3 regions of the Bradyrhizobium sp. WSM4873 genome follow, and region 2 is predicted to be linked to each of the others. Evidence: predicted binding sites of a transcription regulator. Region 2 holds the regulator's gene; each other region holds the start of a gene.

Region 1 (4,527 bases), on a different contig from region 2:
GCGGCTTCCTCGGAGCGGCCCTCTCGCGTGAGGCGCGCTCGTGATGGATATGCGATCTTCAAACCGGGCCGTGCTCGAAGTCCGCGGCCTGACCAAGCGCTTCGGCGGATTGACGGCGGTGAAGAACCTCGGCTTCGAGGTCAATAGCGGCGAGATCTTTGGCCTGATCGGGCCGAACGGCTCGGGCAAGTCGACCGCGATGAAGAGCGTGATGGGCATCGAGCGCCCGACATCAGGCGAAGTGATCTTCGAGGGCGAGGACGTGGCCGGCCTTCCCGCGCACAAGATCGCGCGCAAAGGCTTCGGCATGGTGTTCCAGCATTCGCGGCCGCTGAACCGGCAGACCGTGCTGGAGAACATCATGGTCGCGCTGCTGCCGGACAGCCTGTTCATGCTGTTTCCGGACAAGGCGCTGCTCGAGCGCGCCAAATGGATCGCTGACCGCGTCGGACTCGGCAACGTGATGAACCGCCGCCCGCCGACGCTGCCCTTCGCCGACCTGCGCCGGCTCGAGCTTGCCAAGGCGATCGCGCGCGACCCCAAGGTCGTGCTGGTGGACGAGCCCTTTGCCGGGCTGACGCGGGCGGAGGTCGAAATCTTCTCCGACCTGATCCGCAGTTTTCGCGACGAGGGCCGCGCGGTGATGCTGGTCGACCACAACGTCAAGAGTGTCGCCGCCCTGGTCGACCGCGTGCTCGCGATGTATCTTGGCGAGGAGATCGTCACCGGCAAGGCCGAGGACGTCATGAAGAACGAGACGGTGCGGCGGGTCTATCTCGGCGGCGCCATCGAGACCCATGCGCGGCCCGAGACCAGCTTCAAGGACAAGGTGCCGCTGCTCCAGGTCGAGAACGTCAGCGTATTCTACGGCAAGGCGCAGGCGCTGGAGAACGTCTCGATCCACGTCCACGAGGGCGAGTTCGTCTCGATCGTCGGCCTCAACGGCGCCGGCAAGACCACGTTGTTCAACACCATCTCCGGCTTCCTGCCTTATACGGGCGAGATCGTGCGCAGCGGCGAGAAGCTGCGCGGCACGACGCCGGCGAAGATCGCCCGCAGCGGCCTCGTGCAGTGCCCGGAATCGCGCGAGCTGTTCGGCGAGATGAGCGTGCGGGAAAACCTCGACCTCGGCGGGCAACATCTGGCCGACGACAGGCGCGCGGCACAGCTCGCCTGGCTGTTCGAGCTGTTCCCGATCCTGAAGGAGCGTCAGGGCCAGATGGCGCAGACGCTCTCCGGCGGCGAGCAGCAGATGCTTGCGATCGGCCGCGCGCTGATGATGCAGCCGCAGATCCTGATCCTGGACGAGCCGACGCTGGGCCTCGCCCCCGTCATCCTCGAACTCCTGTCCAAGGCCCTAACGAGACTGCGGCAGACGACCTCGATCACGGTGCTGCTCGGCGAGCAGAACGTGACCTTCGCGCTTCCGCATGCCGACCGCGTCTATGTGCTCGAACATGCAAGGATCGTCTGGGAGGGCGATCCCGGTCGCTTCGCCGCGGAAGCTGGCGCCGATTTTCTCTAGTTCGCATATCAACAACAAAACAAGCAAAGGGAAACGACCATGCGACCATCGATGAATTTGAACAGCAGCTTTCTCCTCGCCTCCGCGCTGGCGCTGTGCCTTGCCGCTCCCGCCTATGCGCAGTCGAACGATCCGATCAAGATCGGCGTCATCGCCGAAGTGCAGTCGATCGCTGGCGCCGCGACGCCGGGCGGCGCGCAGATCGCCGCCGACGAGATCAACGCCAAGGGCGGCATTCTCGGCCGCAAGATCGAGATCGTGACCTACGACAACAAGAGCTCCTCGGCGGACTCGGTACGCGCGTTCCAGCGCGCGGTGAGCGAGGACAAGGTCTCCGCCGTGATCGCGAGCTACATCAGCGAAGTCGTGCTGGCGCTCGAGCCCTGGGCGGCGCGGCTGAAGATGCCGCTGATCACCCCCGGTGCCGCCTCAAACGAGATCACCAAGGCGATCCATAACGACTACGAGAAGAACAAGTATACCTTCCACGGCTATCTGACCTCGGCGGCGCAAGCGCAGCTCGTCTGCGACGCCGCCAAGGATCTCCTGGTCGACAAGCTCAAGTTCAAGACGGTCGCGATCATGAGCGAGGACGCCGCCTGGACCAAGCCGCTCGACGTCGGCTACGAGGCTTGTCTTCCGAAAGCAGGCCTCAAGGTGGTCGAGCACGTGCGGTTCTCGCCTGATACCACCGACTTCACGCCGATCTTCAACAATATCGAGGCCAAGAAGCCGGACGTGATCGTCACCGGCATCTCCCATGTCGGCGTGCAGCCGACGGTGCAGTGGAAGAACCAGCAGGTGCCGATCCCGATGTTCGGCATCAGCGCGCAGGCGCTGAGCCCGACCTTCTGGAAGGACACCAATGGCGCCGCCGACGGCGTCCCGTCGCTGGCGGTCGCAACGCCCGACGTCGCCGTGACCTCCAAGACGAAACCGTTCGCAGCCGCCTTCAAGGCCAAGTTCGGCTCGCCGCCGGCCTATACCGGCTACACCGCCTATGACGAGGTCTATTTCATCACCGAGGCGATCAAGCGCGCGGGCTCGACCGATCCGGACAAGATGGTCGCTGAACTCGAAAAGACCGACTACGAGGGCACGATCGGCCGCATCCAGTTCTACGGCAAGGACGACGAGTTCACCCACGGCATCAAGTCCGGTCCGACGACCGTATCCGGTCTGGTCTTCCAGTGGCAGGACTCCAAGCAGGTCGTGGTCTGGCCCGAGAAGATCGCGGAGGGCAAGCTCAAGTTTCCGAGTTTCGTGAAGCTGTCGCAGTAACCGGCCGAGCCCGCCACCGGGCTCGGTACTGGGCACCCATCCCCCTGAAAGGCCCGTCGCTTCAATCGCGGCGGGCCTTCGTTTTGTGCAGAACGCAACGGGTACGCTGGCATCGGTGGACCCATCTTGCGATCCTGCCGTTAACCTCCCATGCGTGGGCCGGAGCAGCGAGATGGACGACCGATCAAGACAACCAGATGGCCTGACGCAGGATGACGGCTTCGTTCGCGTGCGCGGCGCGCGTGAGCACAATCTCAGGAACGTCGACGTCAGTATTCCACGCAACGCCCTCGTCGTGTTCACCGGCGTGTCGGGCTCCGGAAAATCCTCGCTCGCCTTTGGGACGATCTACGCCGAGGCGCAACGGCGATATCTGGAATCGGTGTCGCCTTACGCGCGGCGCCTCTTCCACCAGATGCAGATCCCTGAGGTCGACGACATCGAAGGCCTGCCACCCGCCGTCGCGCTCCAACAGCAGCGCGGCGCGCCGACGACGAGGTCGTCCGTCGGCAGCGTGACGACCCTCTCGAACCTGCTCAGGATGCTCTATTCCCGTGCCGGCGATTATCCGCGCGGACAAAAGATGCTCTATGCGGAGTCGTTCTCGCCGAACACGCCGGAAGGAGCCTGCCCGACCTGCCACGGTATCGGCCGGATGCTCGACGTCACCGAAAAGTCCATGGTGCCCGACGACACCCTCACCATTCGCGAGCGCGCCGTCGCGGCCTGGCCGAGTGCCTGGCAGGGACAGAACCTTCGGGACATCCTGACAACGCTGGGTTACGACGTGGACAAGCCTTGGCGTGAGCTGCCCAGGAAGGACCGCGACTGGATCCTGTTCACGGAGGAGCAGCCGACCGTTCCAGTCTATGCCGGTTACACTGCGGCAGAAGTCAAACGAGCCCTTCGCCGCAAGGAGGAGCCGAGCTATCAGGGCACGTTCACCGGCGCCAAGCGCTACGTGATGCAGACCTATGCCAAGTCCGAGAGTGCGATGATGAAGCGCCGCGTCGCGCAATTCATGATCACCCAGGACTGCCCGACTTGCCACGGCACGCGATTGAAGCCCGAGGCGCTCAAGGTCAAATTCGCCGGTCTCAATATCGCCGAGATGTCTCATCTGCCGCTCAAGAAGCTGCAGGAGGTGATGAAGCCGTTCGCGAAGGCTGCGACGGATAACGCATCGGAGAAGACTATCGTCGCCAGGCGCATCTGCGAGGACCTGTCGGCGCGGCTGGCCGTCCTGCTCGACCTCGGCCTCGGCTATCTCGCTTGCGAGCGCAGCACGCCGACGCTGTCGCCGGGCGAGTTGCAGCGGCTGCGTCTTGCGACACAGGTCCGCTCCAACCTGTTCGGCGTCGTCTACGTGCTCGACGAACCCTCGGCGGGTCTGCATCCCGCCGACACCGAGGCGCTGCTGCGGGCGCTGGACCGGCTGAAACACGCGGGCAATTCGATCTTCGTGGTCGAGCACGAGATCGAGGTGATCAAGCATGCCGACTGGCTGGTGGATGTCGGGCCGGATGCGGGCGAAGGCGGCGGGAAAATCCTCTATAGCGGGCGCCCCGCAGGGCTCGGGCAGGTCGCGCAATCGCGAACCGCCCATTATCTCGCGCATCCACGAAAGCCGCTGCCGACGGCCCGCCGCGAGCCGAAGGCGCATCTGAAAGTCAGGGGTGTGACCCGCAACAATCTTGGCGGCCTCGATGTGGATATCCCGC
Region 2 (4,527 bases):
GGCAGCGAAGCAGATCCCGCTCTACGCCTTCTCCAACACCAACCGGCCGCATGTGGACCATTTCTCGAGGGAATATGCCGACCTCCTCGGCCATTTCCGCGAGCTGTATTTGTCGTCCAGCATCGGCCTGCGCAAGCCGGACGCGAAGGCCTTCGACCACGTCGTTGCGGCGATCGGCGTGCCCGCCGGGCGTATCGTGTTCTTCGATGATCTTGCCGAAAATATCGAGGGAGCGCGGGCGCGCGGCTTGACGGCGGTGCATGTGACCTCGCCCCGGGACGTCGGGAACGCATTGAAGGCATTGGGCATCTGACGACTATCTGTCGTCGCGAAACCCGACGGGAACAATTTTGAAAAAATTGAGGAACCCGATCACTTTGTGCATTTTTGTACAGAGTTCCCGGAACGGAATACCGCCTTCCGGACTCTTAGAGTCCGCTGGGACTTCTACGGACGGATGCATCATCGTGTTGGGCAAGACCTACCTCACCAAGCAGGCCTCTCTTCTTCTTGAATTCGCCAGGACAACTTCAGATTCGGATCTTTCCGCCAAGCTTGTGAGCAAGGCCGCCGATCTGAAATCCCAGGCCGATCCGTTGCCCGACAAGGATAAGGGATCCAAGGCGCCCGACGTAACATCCGGGCAGGCAGGCAGCTGATCGATGCAGGCCGGTGATTTCGTGGCTTCGATGACCACTTTCCTGCCGATCTCTCACGTTCTTCGGATCATGCCGCGACGCGCTTGATCCCGGCTTCCGGAACGATGCGAAGCGGCGGGATGACTGCCCCCGTTTTTGCCTCTGCGCCCGCGCTCGGCTAGAAGACTTGCGGAACATTCGCCCGAACGTGCCGAGCAGGAGTTTTCGCCGTGGCCTTGATGCCGGTTTCCGACGCGCTCGCCGCGGTGCTGGCGGATGCAGAGCCACTGCCGGAAGAAATGATTTCGCTCGACGAGGCCTACCATCGCGTGCTCGCGCGTGACGTCGCGGCGCGGCGCACGCAGCCGCCGCAGGCGATGTCGGCGATGGACGGTTACGCGGTGCGGGCGGCCGACGCCGCGACGATCGATTCGGAGCTCACCGTCATCGGCGAAGTCGCGGCGGGCCGACCGTTCGCCGGGAGGGTCGGCGCCGGCGAGGCCGTACGGATCTTCACGGGCGGCGTCATTCCCGGTGGCGCGGATGCCGTCGTGATCCAGGAAGACACTGTTGTCGCCGGCAAACGTATCACGATCAAGGAAGCCGCGATCGCCGGACGGCACATCCGCCCAGCCGGTATCGATTTCCGCGAGGGCGACGTGCTCCTGCGCAAGGGAAGCCGTCTCACCGAGCGCGACCTCGCGCTCGCCGCCGGCATGAATCATCCGCACCTTGCCGTTTTCAGGCGTCCGAAAGTCGCGATTCTCGCCACGGGCGACGAGCTGGTGATGCCGGGCACCACGCCCGGCCACGGCCAGATCGTCTATTCCAACGGCTACGCCCTGCACGCGCTCGCCCGCAGCGAGGGCGCCGAGACCATCGACCTCGGTATTGCCGCCGACACGCTGGAGGCGACCACCGCCGGCATCCGCAGCGCCCGTGAGAGCGGCGCCGACGTCCTGATCACGACCGGCGGCGCATCGGTCGGCGACCACGATCTGGTCCAGCAGGCGCTGCGGGACGAAGGCATCGCGATAGCGTTCTGGAAGATCGCGATGCGGCCAGGCAAGCCGATGATGCACGGACGGCTCGGCGCAATGGGTGTGATCGGCCTGCCGGGCAATCCCGTGTCGTCCTATGTGTGCGCTTTCCTGTTCATGGTGCCGCTGATTCGCGCCCTGTCGGGCCGTTCGGTGATTCACCATCACCGTGAACGCGCCGTGCTCGGCCGCGACGTCGGCACCAACGACCAGCGCGAGGACTATCTGCGCGCGCATCTGGAGGAGCGTGACGATGGCACGCGCGTCGTTCTTCCCGTCAATCATCAGGACTCTTCGCTGCTTGCGAATCTCGCTGCAGCACAGGTACTTCTCGTGCGCGCACCGTTCGCGCCGAAGGCCGAAGCCGGCACGGCTTGCGAAGTGTTGCGGCTCCCCGTCTGAGCGTCCGGCAATGCGCGTTCCGCGAACTTTGCTCTGTTCACGGTAAATTAAGCAGTTGCGGAACATGTATCGAACATATAGTGTCCGTTCATGATTTGTTTCGAGCATGTAGCGGCTTATAGCCGAATTCAGCGTCTCGGAATCGGACGACATCAACCGGGGGACTTTGGTCGAGATGTTAACGCGCAAACAATACGAGCTTCTGCGGTTCATCAGTGAACGTCTGAAGGAAAGCGGCGTGCCGCCCTCCTTCGACGAGATGAAGGATGCGCTCGATCTGCGCTCGAAGTCGGGCATCCATCGCCTGATCACGGCGCTCGAGGAGCGTGGCTTCATCCGACGCCTGCCCAACCGCGCCCGTGCGATTGAAGTCATCAAGCTGCCGGAGCTCCAGGCAGCCGCAGGCAGCCGACGCGGCTTCACGCCGAGCGTCATCGAGGGCAATCTCGGCAAGGTGCGTGCGAGCTCCAGCCTGCCGGCTGACGAGGGCGAGCGTCCCGTGGCGGTGCCGGTGATGGGCCGCATCGCGGCCGGCACGCCGATCGAGGCGTTGCAGACCCGCAGCCATACTATCAGCGTACCGCCTGACATGCTCGGCTCCGGCGAGCATTACGCGCTCGAAGTGCGCGGCGATTCCATGGTCGAGGCCGGCATCCTCGACGGCGACATGGCGCTGATCCAGCGCAACGAGAGCGCCGATACCGGTGACATCGTGGTGGCGCTGATCGACGACGAGGAAGCGACGCTGAAGCGCTTCCGCCGTCGCGGCGCCTCGATCGCGCTCGAGCCCGCCAACGCAGCCTATGAGGTCCGCATCCTGCCGCCCAACCGGGTGAAGATTCAGGGCAAGCTGATCGGGCTTTACCGGAAGTACTGATACCGGAAGTGCTTCATACCTGAAGTGCTTGGCGCCTCGCGCGCTTCCGACCGGCATCGCCGGTCAGAGATTGGAGCGGATCATCGTCCGCTCCGGCTGGATAGTCGTTCTGGTTCTGCACAGACTATCCGGCCCCTCCTCCGGCGCTGGCTCCTCGCGACGCCCAGGAAACAGCACCGAAACAGCACCGCTTCAAATGGCACCGCGTCGCGGCTCGCGTGTTCGAGGAAACACCATCCAGCGATCAAGTTCGCCCGCCGCAGCCAAGCCGGCAATATTCGCGCATGCGCCTCCCGAATGCATCGCAACGGGCTTTGTTCCTATTGAATTCGGGAAAGATAATGTGATCGCGGCTTGCGGAAGCCAGCCGCAGATTTGCCCACAACCAAGCAGAGCTTTCGTGCTTCCACTCTGATAGAGGCCTGCGCCTCGATAAGAGACGCGGGTTGCTATCCCAGCATGAGGAGCACCCGATGTGTGACTACAGCCTACATGCCGTCGCGTCGCGCCCCGCCGAAGTCGGCGAGACGATCGTCACGACAAGCTTCCGCGGCACCTCGACGCGCGGCTTCGCCTCCGCAGCCGATCCGTCCGTTGCCGTCTGCCTGCTGCCGGGAACGGAGCTCGCCTTCGCCGACGACGTCCGCTACGACAATCGCTGGATCTGGACGCGCACCATCAATTCCCGCGTGGGCAAGTTCGGCAAAATCGATCCGCACGTTCCCGACCGCCATCACGACGCGATCGAATTCCCCGACGGCAAATATGTCCTGGTGACGCAGCTCGTCGAAGGCCAGCGGGCGACCGTGCTGCAACTGCCGGTGACTCAGTCGGTCACCGAGCGCGAGCACAAGGCGCAGATCATCGCCGACAGCAGGCAGCCTACCGTCACGCACCTGCCGATCGGCTGAAACAGCCGCCCTCCGGCTACGAGGTCGGAGGTCAGGATTGAATCGCCATCGCCGGCCGTGGCCGGCGAGATGGTGTAGTTTGCGCCCAGCGAATCCGAGCGGACGCACCGATCCACTGCGTTGCTCCGCACCATCAGATCAATCGTCGGCCTGCAAGTCCGTCTCCGCCGGCGTTGCGTCCTTGATGCGGGACGCGGTCGTCTTTGGCGCGAGGCTGCCGTCGAAATCACCCTCGCCGGCGCCGGCCGGCAACCAGGGGCGGCTCGTGCCTCTCGCCCTCACCGCCTGAACCGCAAAACCGTCGCCACGCTGCGCCAGCGCCAGCGCGCTCTGGCTGGCGAGCCGCCGCCGATCGACCACCATCGCGGCGCAATCGGGCGGCGCGGGACGTGTCGTCACCACCAGCACGGCCCGACTGCAATCGTCCGCGAGAGCGTCGACGCGGAGTGCCAGCGCGACCAGCCTCCCGTCGGCCAGTGGCGTCACGCAGCCGGATTCGTCACAGGACACGCCATCGGCCAGCGAGGCTCTGCCCGCATCGCGGGGATCGGCGTCGGCAGCGAGCCATTCCCTCAGCAGAAAGCTGTCCTTGTTCGTCCTGATCAGGTGCAGATATCCGTCCTTGCCCCGCACGGCGACGCTCGCGCCATCCCCGGCAA
Region 3 (4,527 bases), on a different contig from region 2:
TTCGCGAGCTTTGATAACGACACGGCAGGCATTGCGAAGTTGGCCGCGTTCTGCCGTGAACACGCCGTGGAGCTGGTGGTCATGGAGGCCAGCGGCGGATATGAGCGAAGGCCATTCGTCGAACTCTGGGAGAGAGGTATAAGCTGCGCGTTGACCAATCCTCGCAGCGTCCGCCGCTACGCCGAGGCGATGGGCATTCTGGAGAAAACCGACCGGATCGATTCCTCCGTCATTGCCCGCTTCGCCGATGCCAAGAGCCTGGCTCCGACCCCGCTGCCGAGCCGGGCCCAGCAGCGCCTGAAAGCCCTTGTGGCAAGGCTCCGGCAGGTTACCGACGATCTCATCGTGCAGAAGCAGCGTCGCGCCAGCCTGCTCGATAACACGGAAATGCGCGAGAGCATCGACGAGGTAATCGCCCTGCTGAAGCGCCAATCCCGCAAGCTCGAGGGGGAGATCGCTTCCATGATCGACGACGATCCGCTGTGGGCAAAGCTCGCCGAGTCCTGGCGCGAGGTGAAGGGCGTTGCAGGGCGGACCGTCGCCCGGCTGCACGCCGAGCTGCCGGAGATCGGAATCCTGTCGAACAAGGCCATCGCCAAGCTTACCGGCCTCGCCCCGATCGCAAATGACAGCGGTAAGCGAAAGGGCAAACGACCCACCCGCGGGGGCCGCGAGGGGGTCCGTTCGATCCTCTTCCTCGTCGCGGCCACCGCCGCCCGCTACGACAAAAGCCTCGCCGACTTCCGCAAGAGGTTGGTCGCTGCGGGAAAGGAAAAGATGGTCATTCGCATCGCGCTCGCCCGCAAACTCCTGGTCCGCCTCAACGCCAAGGCACGCGATGCGCGCACCGCCTACGCCAATGCAACTTGACAACAGAGATAGTCGCTCACCCCGACCCTCTCCCCGCAAGCGGGGCGAGGGGGAAGAGGCAGCGGCGTGAGGTGCGCGGTTCTGACCCGCCCGGATCACCAAAACGGCAATGATTATCGCGCCTTACCATCACATAAAGGGCGTATTCGCGCCCGAAGAGTGCAGTGGAGTTCCGGACGCCGATAGGCCCGGACACATTGCTTGGCGCGGTTTTTGGCTTAAGTAACAACCGTTCGCGCCCCGATTGGATTGTTTCGTGCTCACAACGCCTCATCTTGCGCCGAGCCTGCGCCCAAAAGAGCTGCGCCCAAATGGCCTGCGCTCAGCGGAGCGGCGCGCAAGGAATCCACGCGCAAGTCATTCGCGCTCTGCCGGCCGTTGGGTCATGGCGGCCCTTTTCGGGCTGGTTTTGGCGTGGGCGGCGGAGCCCGCGGCGGCGCAGGGCAAGCTCGAGGCGCAATACGAGGCGACGCTGGCGGGCATTCCCGTGGGCAAGGGAGCCTGGAACATCGATATCCAGGACGACGTGTTCGCGGCCGCGGCCTCCGGCGGCACCTCGGGGCTGCTGAAATCCTTCGCGGGCGGGTCCGGCACCGGCGCTTCGCAGGGCCGCGTGGTCAACGGCGCGCTGGTTGCGACCGGCTACCAGGCCACCACCACCACCTCGAAGAAGACCGAAGAGATCCGCATCACGCTCGACAAGGGCAATGTGAAGGATTTTGCGATTCTGCCGGAGCCGCCGGTCGATCCCGACCGCATCGTCGTCACCGATGCGCATCGCCGCGGCGTCTGGGACCCGATGACGGCCTCGCTGGTGCGCGTCTCCGGCAGCGGCGACGTGCTGTCGGCGGACGCCTGCCACGGCAGCGCCGCCGTGTTCGACGGCCGCATGCGCTACGAGCTCAAGCTCGATTTCAAGCGCATGGAGAACGTCAAGGCGGAGAAGGGCTATCACGGCCAGGTCGTGGTCTGCTCGCTGTATTTCGTGCCCATCGCCGGCTACATCCCCGACCGTCCCGTGATCAAATATCTCGCCGCCCAGCGCAACATCGAGGTCGCGTTCGCGCCGATCGCGGGAACGCGCATCCTGGTCCCGTTCTGGCTGAAAGTGCCGACGCCGCTCGGGCCGGCCATGCTGGAAGCGACCTCCTTCGTCACCACGGCCCAGCCGCCCAGGGTCGCGAAGACGCAGTAGGGGGTGCCGCCGCACCCACCGCCGTCATTCCGGGGTGCGCCACTTGGCGCGAGCCCGGAATCCATCAGCCCACAGAGACCGTCTTGCGATGGATTCCGGGCTCGCGCTCCGCGCACCCCGGAATGACGAGGAAGACCATTTTTGGCCCGCATGAAAGTCCTTCTATTTCAATGACATGCCTACTGTGCATGGGGTTGTTTTCGCGCTTCTTGTTTGGAGGGGGTCGGGATGCGGGAATCCATTTGACTCCTCCCCGATTCTGATTCGACTCCGCGCCGTCCCCAGCTTTAACGATTCCGCCATCGAAACGTCGCTTGTGCGGCAGGCCAAAACTCCATCTAGTGCAAACCCAATAAGCCTCCCGCGACATCTTGCGTGAACGGAACAGGACTCAAGAGGGAGTCACCGATTCGGCCGCGATTCGTTCTCAACTCGTTCCGAAGCTTAAAGCCAACGGGAAAAGCGTCGCAAAGTGAGACAGTTGCGCGGGATTTGGGAAGGGGCGCCGCATTCTCCGCCGTCATGCCCCGGCTTGACCGGGGCATCCAGTACGCCGCGCCCTCTCGGTTTGATCTGCGCCGCCTCTGGAATACTGGATCGCCCGGTCGAGCCGGGCGATGACAGCAGTGTGTGAGGCCGGCCCTTCGCGCCACCGCCCCAAAACAGCACTGACATTCGCCCCAATCGCCATTACCTAATCCCCCAGATGCCTTTTTCCTCCTCCCCCTTCGCTTCCGAGCGGCTTCCCGGCGCCGGCGTCACTGCGGTGCTTGGTCCCACCAACACCGGCAAGACCCATCTCGCCATCGAGCGGATGCTCGCGCATCCCTCGGGCATGATCGGGCTGCCGCTGCGCCTGCTGGCGCGCGAGGTCTACAACAAGATCGCAGCAAGGGTCGGTCCCGATGCCGTCGCGCTCGTGACCGGCGAGGAGAAGATCAAGCCGAAAGCGCCGCGCTATTGGGTCTCGACCGTCGAGGCGATGCCGCGGGATCTCGACGTCTCGTTCCTCGCCGTCGACGAGGTGCAGATCGCATCCGATCTGGAACGCGGCCACGTCTTCACCGATCGCATCCTCAACCGTCGCGGCCGCGACGAGACGCTGCTGCTCGGCGCTGCGACCATGCGCCCGATCATCGAGCGGCTGCTGCCGGGCGTCTCCATGATCACGCGGCCGCGCTTGTCGCAGCTGGAATTCGCCGGCGACCGCAAGATCACGCGGCAGCCGCGCCGCACCGCCATCGTCGCCTTCTCCGCCGACGAGGTCTACGCCATCGCCGAGCTGATCCGCCGCCAGCACGGCGGCGCCGCCGTGGTGCTGGGCTCGCTGTCGCCGCGCACCCGCAATGCGCAGGTCGCGATGTTCCAGAACGGCGAGGTCGATTACCTCGTCGCCACCGATGCCGTCGGCATGGGCCTCAATCTCGACGTCGACCACGTCGCCTTTGCCTCCGACCGCAAGTTCGACGGCTACCAGTTCCGCCGCCTGACGCCGTCCGAATTCGCCCAGATCGCCGGCCGCGCCGGCCGCGCCACGCGCAACGGCACCTTCGGCACCACCGGTCGCTGCGGGCCGTTCGAGCCCGAGCTCGTCAATGCGCTGCAGAACCACACCTTCGACCCCGTGAAGGTTTTGCAATGGCGCAATTCGAAGCTGGATTTTGCTTCCCTCGGCGCGCTCCAGGTCTCGCTGAACCTGGCCCCCGGGCATGAGGCGCTGACGCGCGCGCCGATCGCCGAGGACATGCGCGTGCTCGACCACGCCGCCCGCGACGCCGAGGTGCGCGATGTCGCGCATGGCAAGGACGCCGTGGAACGGCTGTGGGAGGCCTGCCAGGTCCCGGATTATCGGAAGCTGTCGCCGGCCGCCCATGCCGAGCTGGTGACGACGCTCTACAGCTTCCTGATGCGCAAGGGATGCATCCCCGACGCCTGGTTCAGGACCCAGATCGACCAGGCCGACCGCGTCGACGGCGATATCGACACGCTGTCGGCCCGGATCGCGCAGATTCGCACCTGGACCTTCGTCGCCAACCGCCCCGACTGGCTGAAAGACCCCGAACGCTGGCAGGGAATCGCCCGCGAGGTCGAAAATAAATTATCGGATGCGCTCCATGAACGCTTGACTGAGCGTTTCGTTGATCGCCGGACCAGTGTATTGATGCGCCGCCTGCGGGAGAACACGAGCTTGAATACGGAAATCGGCAAGACCGGCGAAGTCATCGTCGAAGGCCATGTCATCGGCCGCCTCGATGGCTTCACCTTTGCACCGGATGCGGCGGAAGCCGGCTCCGATGCGAAAGCGTTGCAGGCTGCAGCGCAGGCCGTGCTCGCCGGCGAGATCAACGCGCGCGCTGAAAAACTGGACAACGCACCGGACGAGCAGTTCGTGCTGACCTCGGAAGGCATCATCCGCTGGACCGGCGACGCCGTGGCGCGGCTGTCTGCCGCAGAGGACGCGC

Evidence for each region. Region 2 encodes LexA, which represses DNA repair genes until DNA is damaged. Its sites were predicted from a motif close to TGTTCNNNNTGTGTTCNG; they were not measured.
Region 1: uvrA (excinuclease ABC subunit UvrA) is a predicted target of LexA. The motif match lies at 2,895-2,912, and genes of this name have one in related genera.
Region 3: AC0L21_RS33845 (helicase-related protein) is a predicted target of LexA. The motif match lies at 2,488-2,505, and genes of this name have one in related genera.

Annotation. Positions count from the first base shown of each region.
Region 1 is NZ_JBVVPS010000004.1:157,969-162,495, forward strand. Features, by position in the region: gene AC0L21_RS09210 (branched-chain amino acid ABC transporter permease) at 1-44, shown strand, start outside; gene AC0L21_RS09215 (ATP-binding cassette domain-containing protein) at 44-1,525, shown strand; gene AC0L21_RS09220 (ABC transporter substrate-binding protein) at 1,565-2,806, shown strand; gene uvrA (excinuclease ABC subunit UvrA) at 2,979-4,527, shown strand, end outside.
Region 2 is NZ_JBVVPS010000003.1:327,260-331,786, reverse strand. Features, by position in the region: gene AC0L21_RS08230 (HAD family hydrolase) at 1-313, shown strand, start outside; gene AC0L21_RS08225 (hypothetical protein) at 468-659, shown strand; gene AC0L21_RS08220 (molybdopterin molybdotransferase MoeA) at 869-2,080, shown strand; gene lexA (transcriptional repressor LexA) at 2,256-2,957, shown strand; gene AC0L21_RS08210 (hypothetical protein) at 3,431-3,868, shown strand; gene AC0L21_RS08205 (ComEC/Rec2 family competence protein) at 4,007-4,527, opposite strand, start outside.
Region 3 is NZ_JBVVPS010000043.1:8,815-13,341, forward strand. Features, by position in the region: gene AC0L21_RS33835 (IS110 family RNA-guided transposase) at 1-870, shown strand, start outside; gene AC0L21_RS33840 (DUF3108 domain-containing protein) at 1,256-2,065, shown strand; gene AC0L21_RS33845 (helicase-related protein) at 2,772-4,527, shown strand, end outside.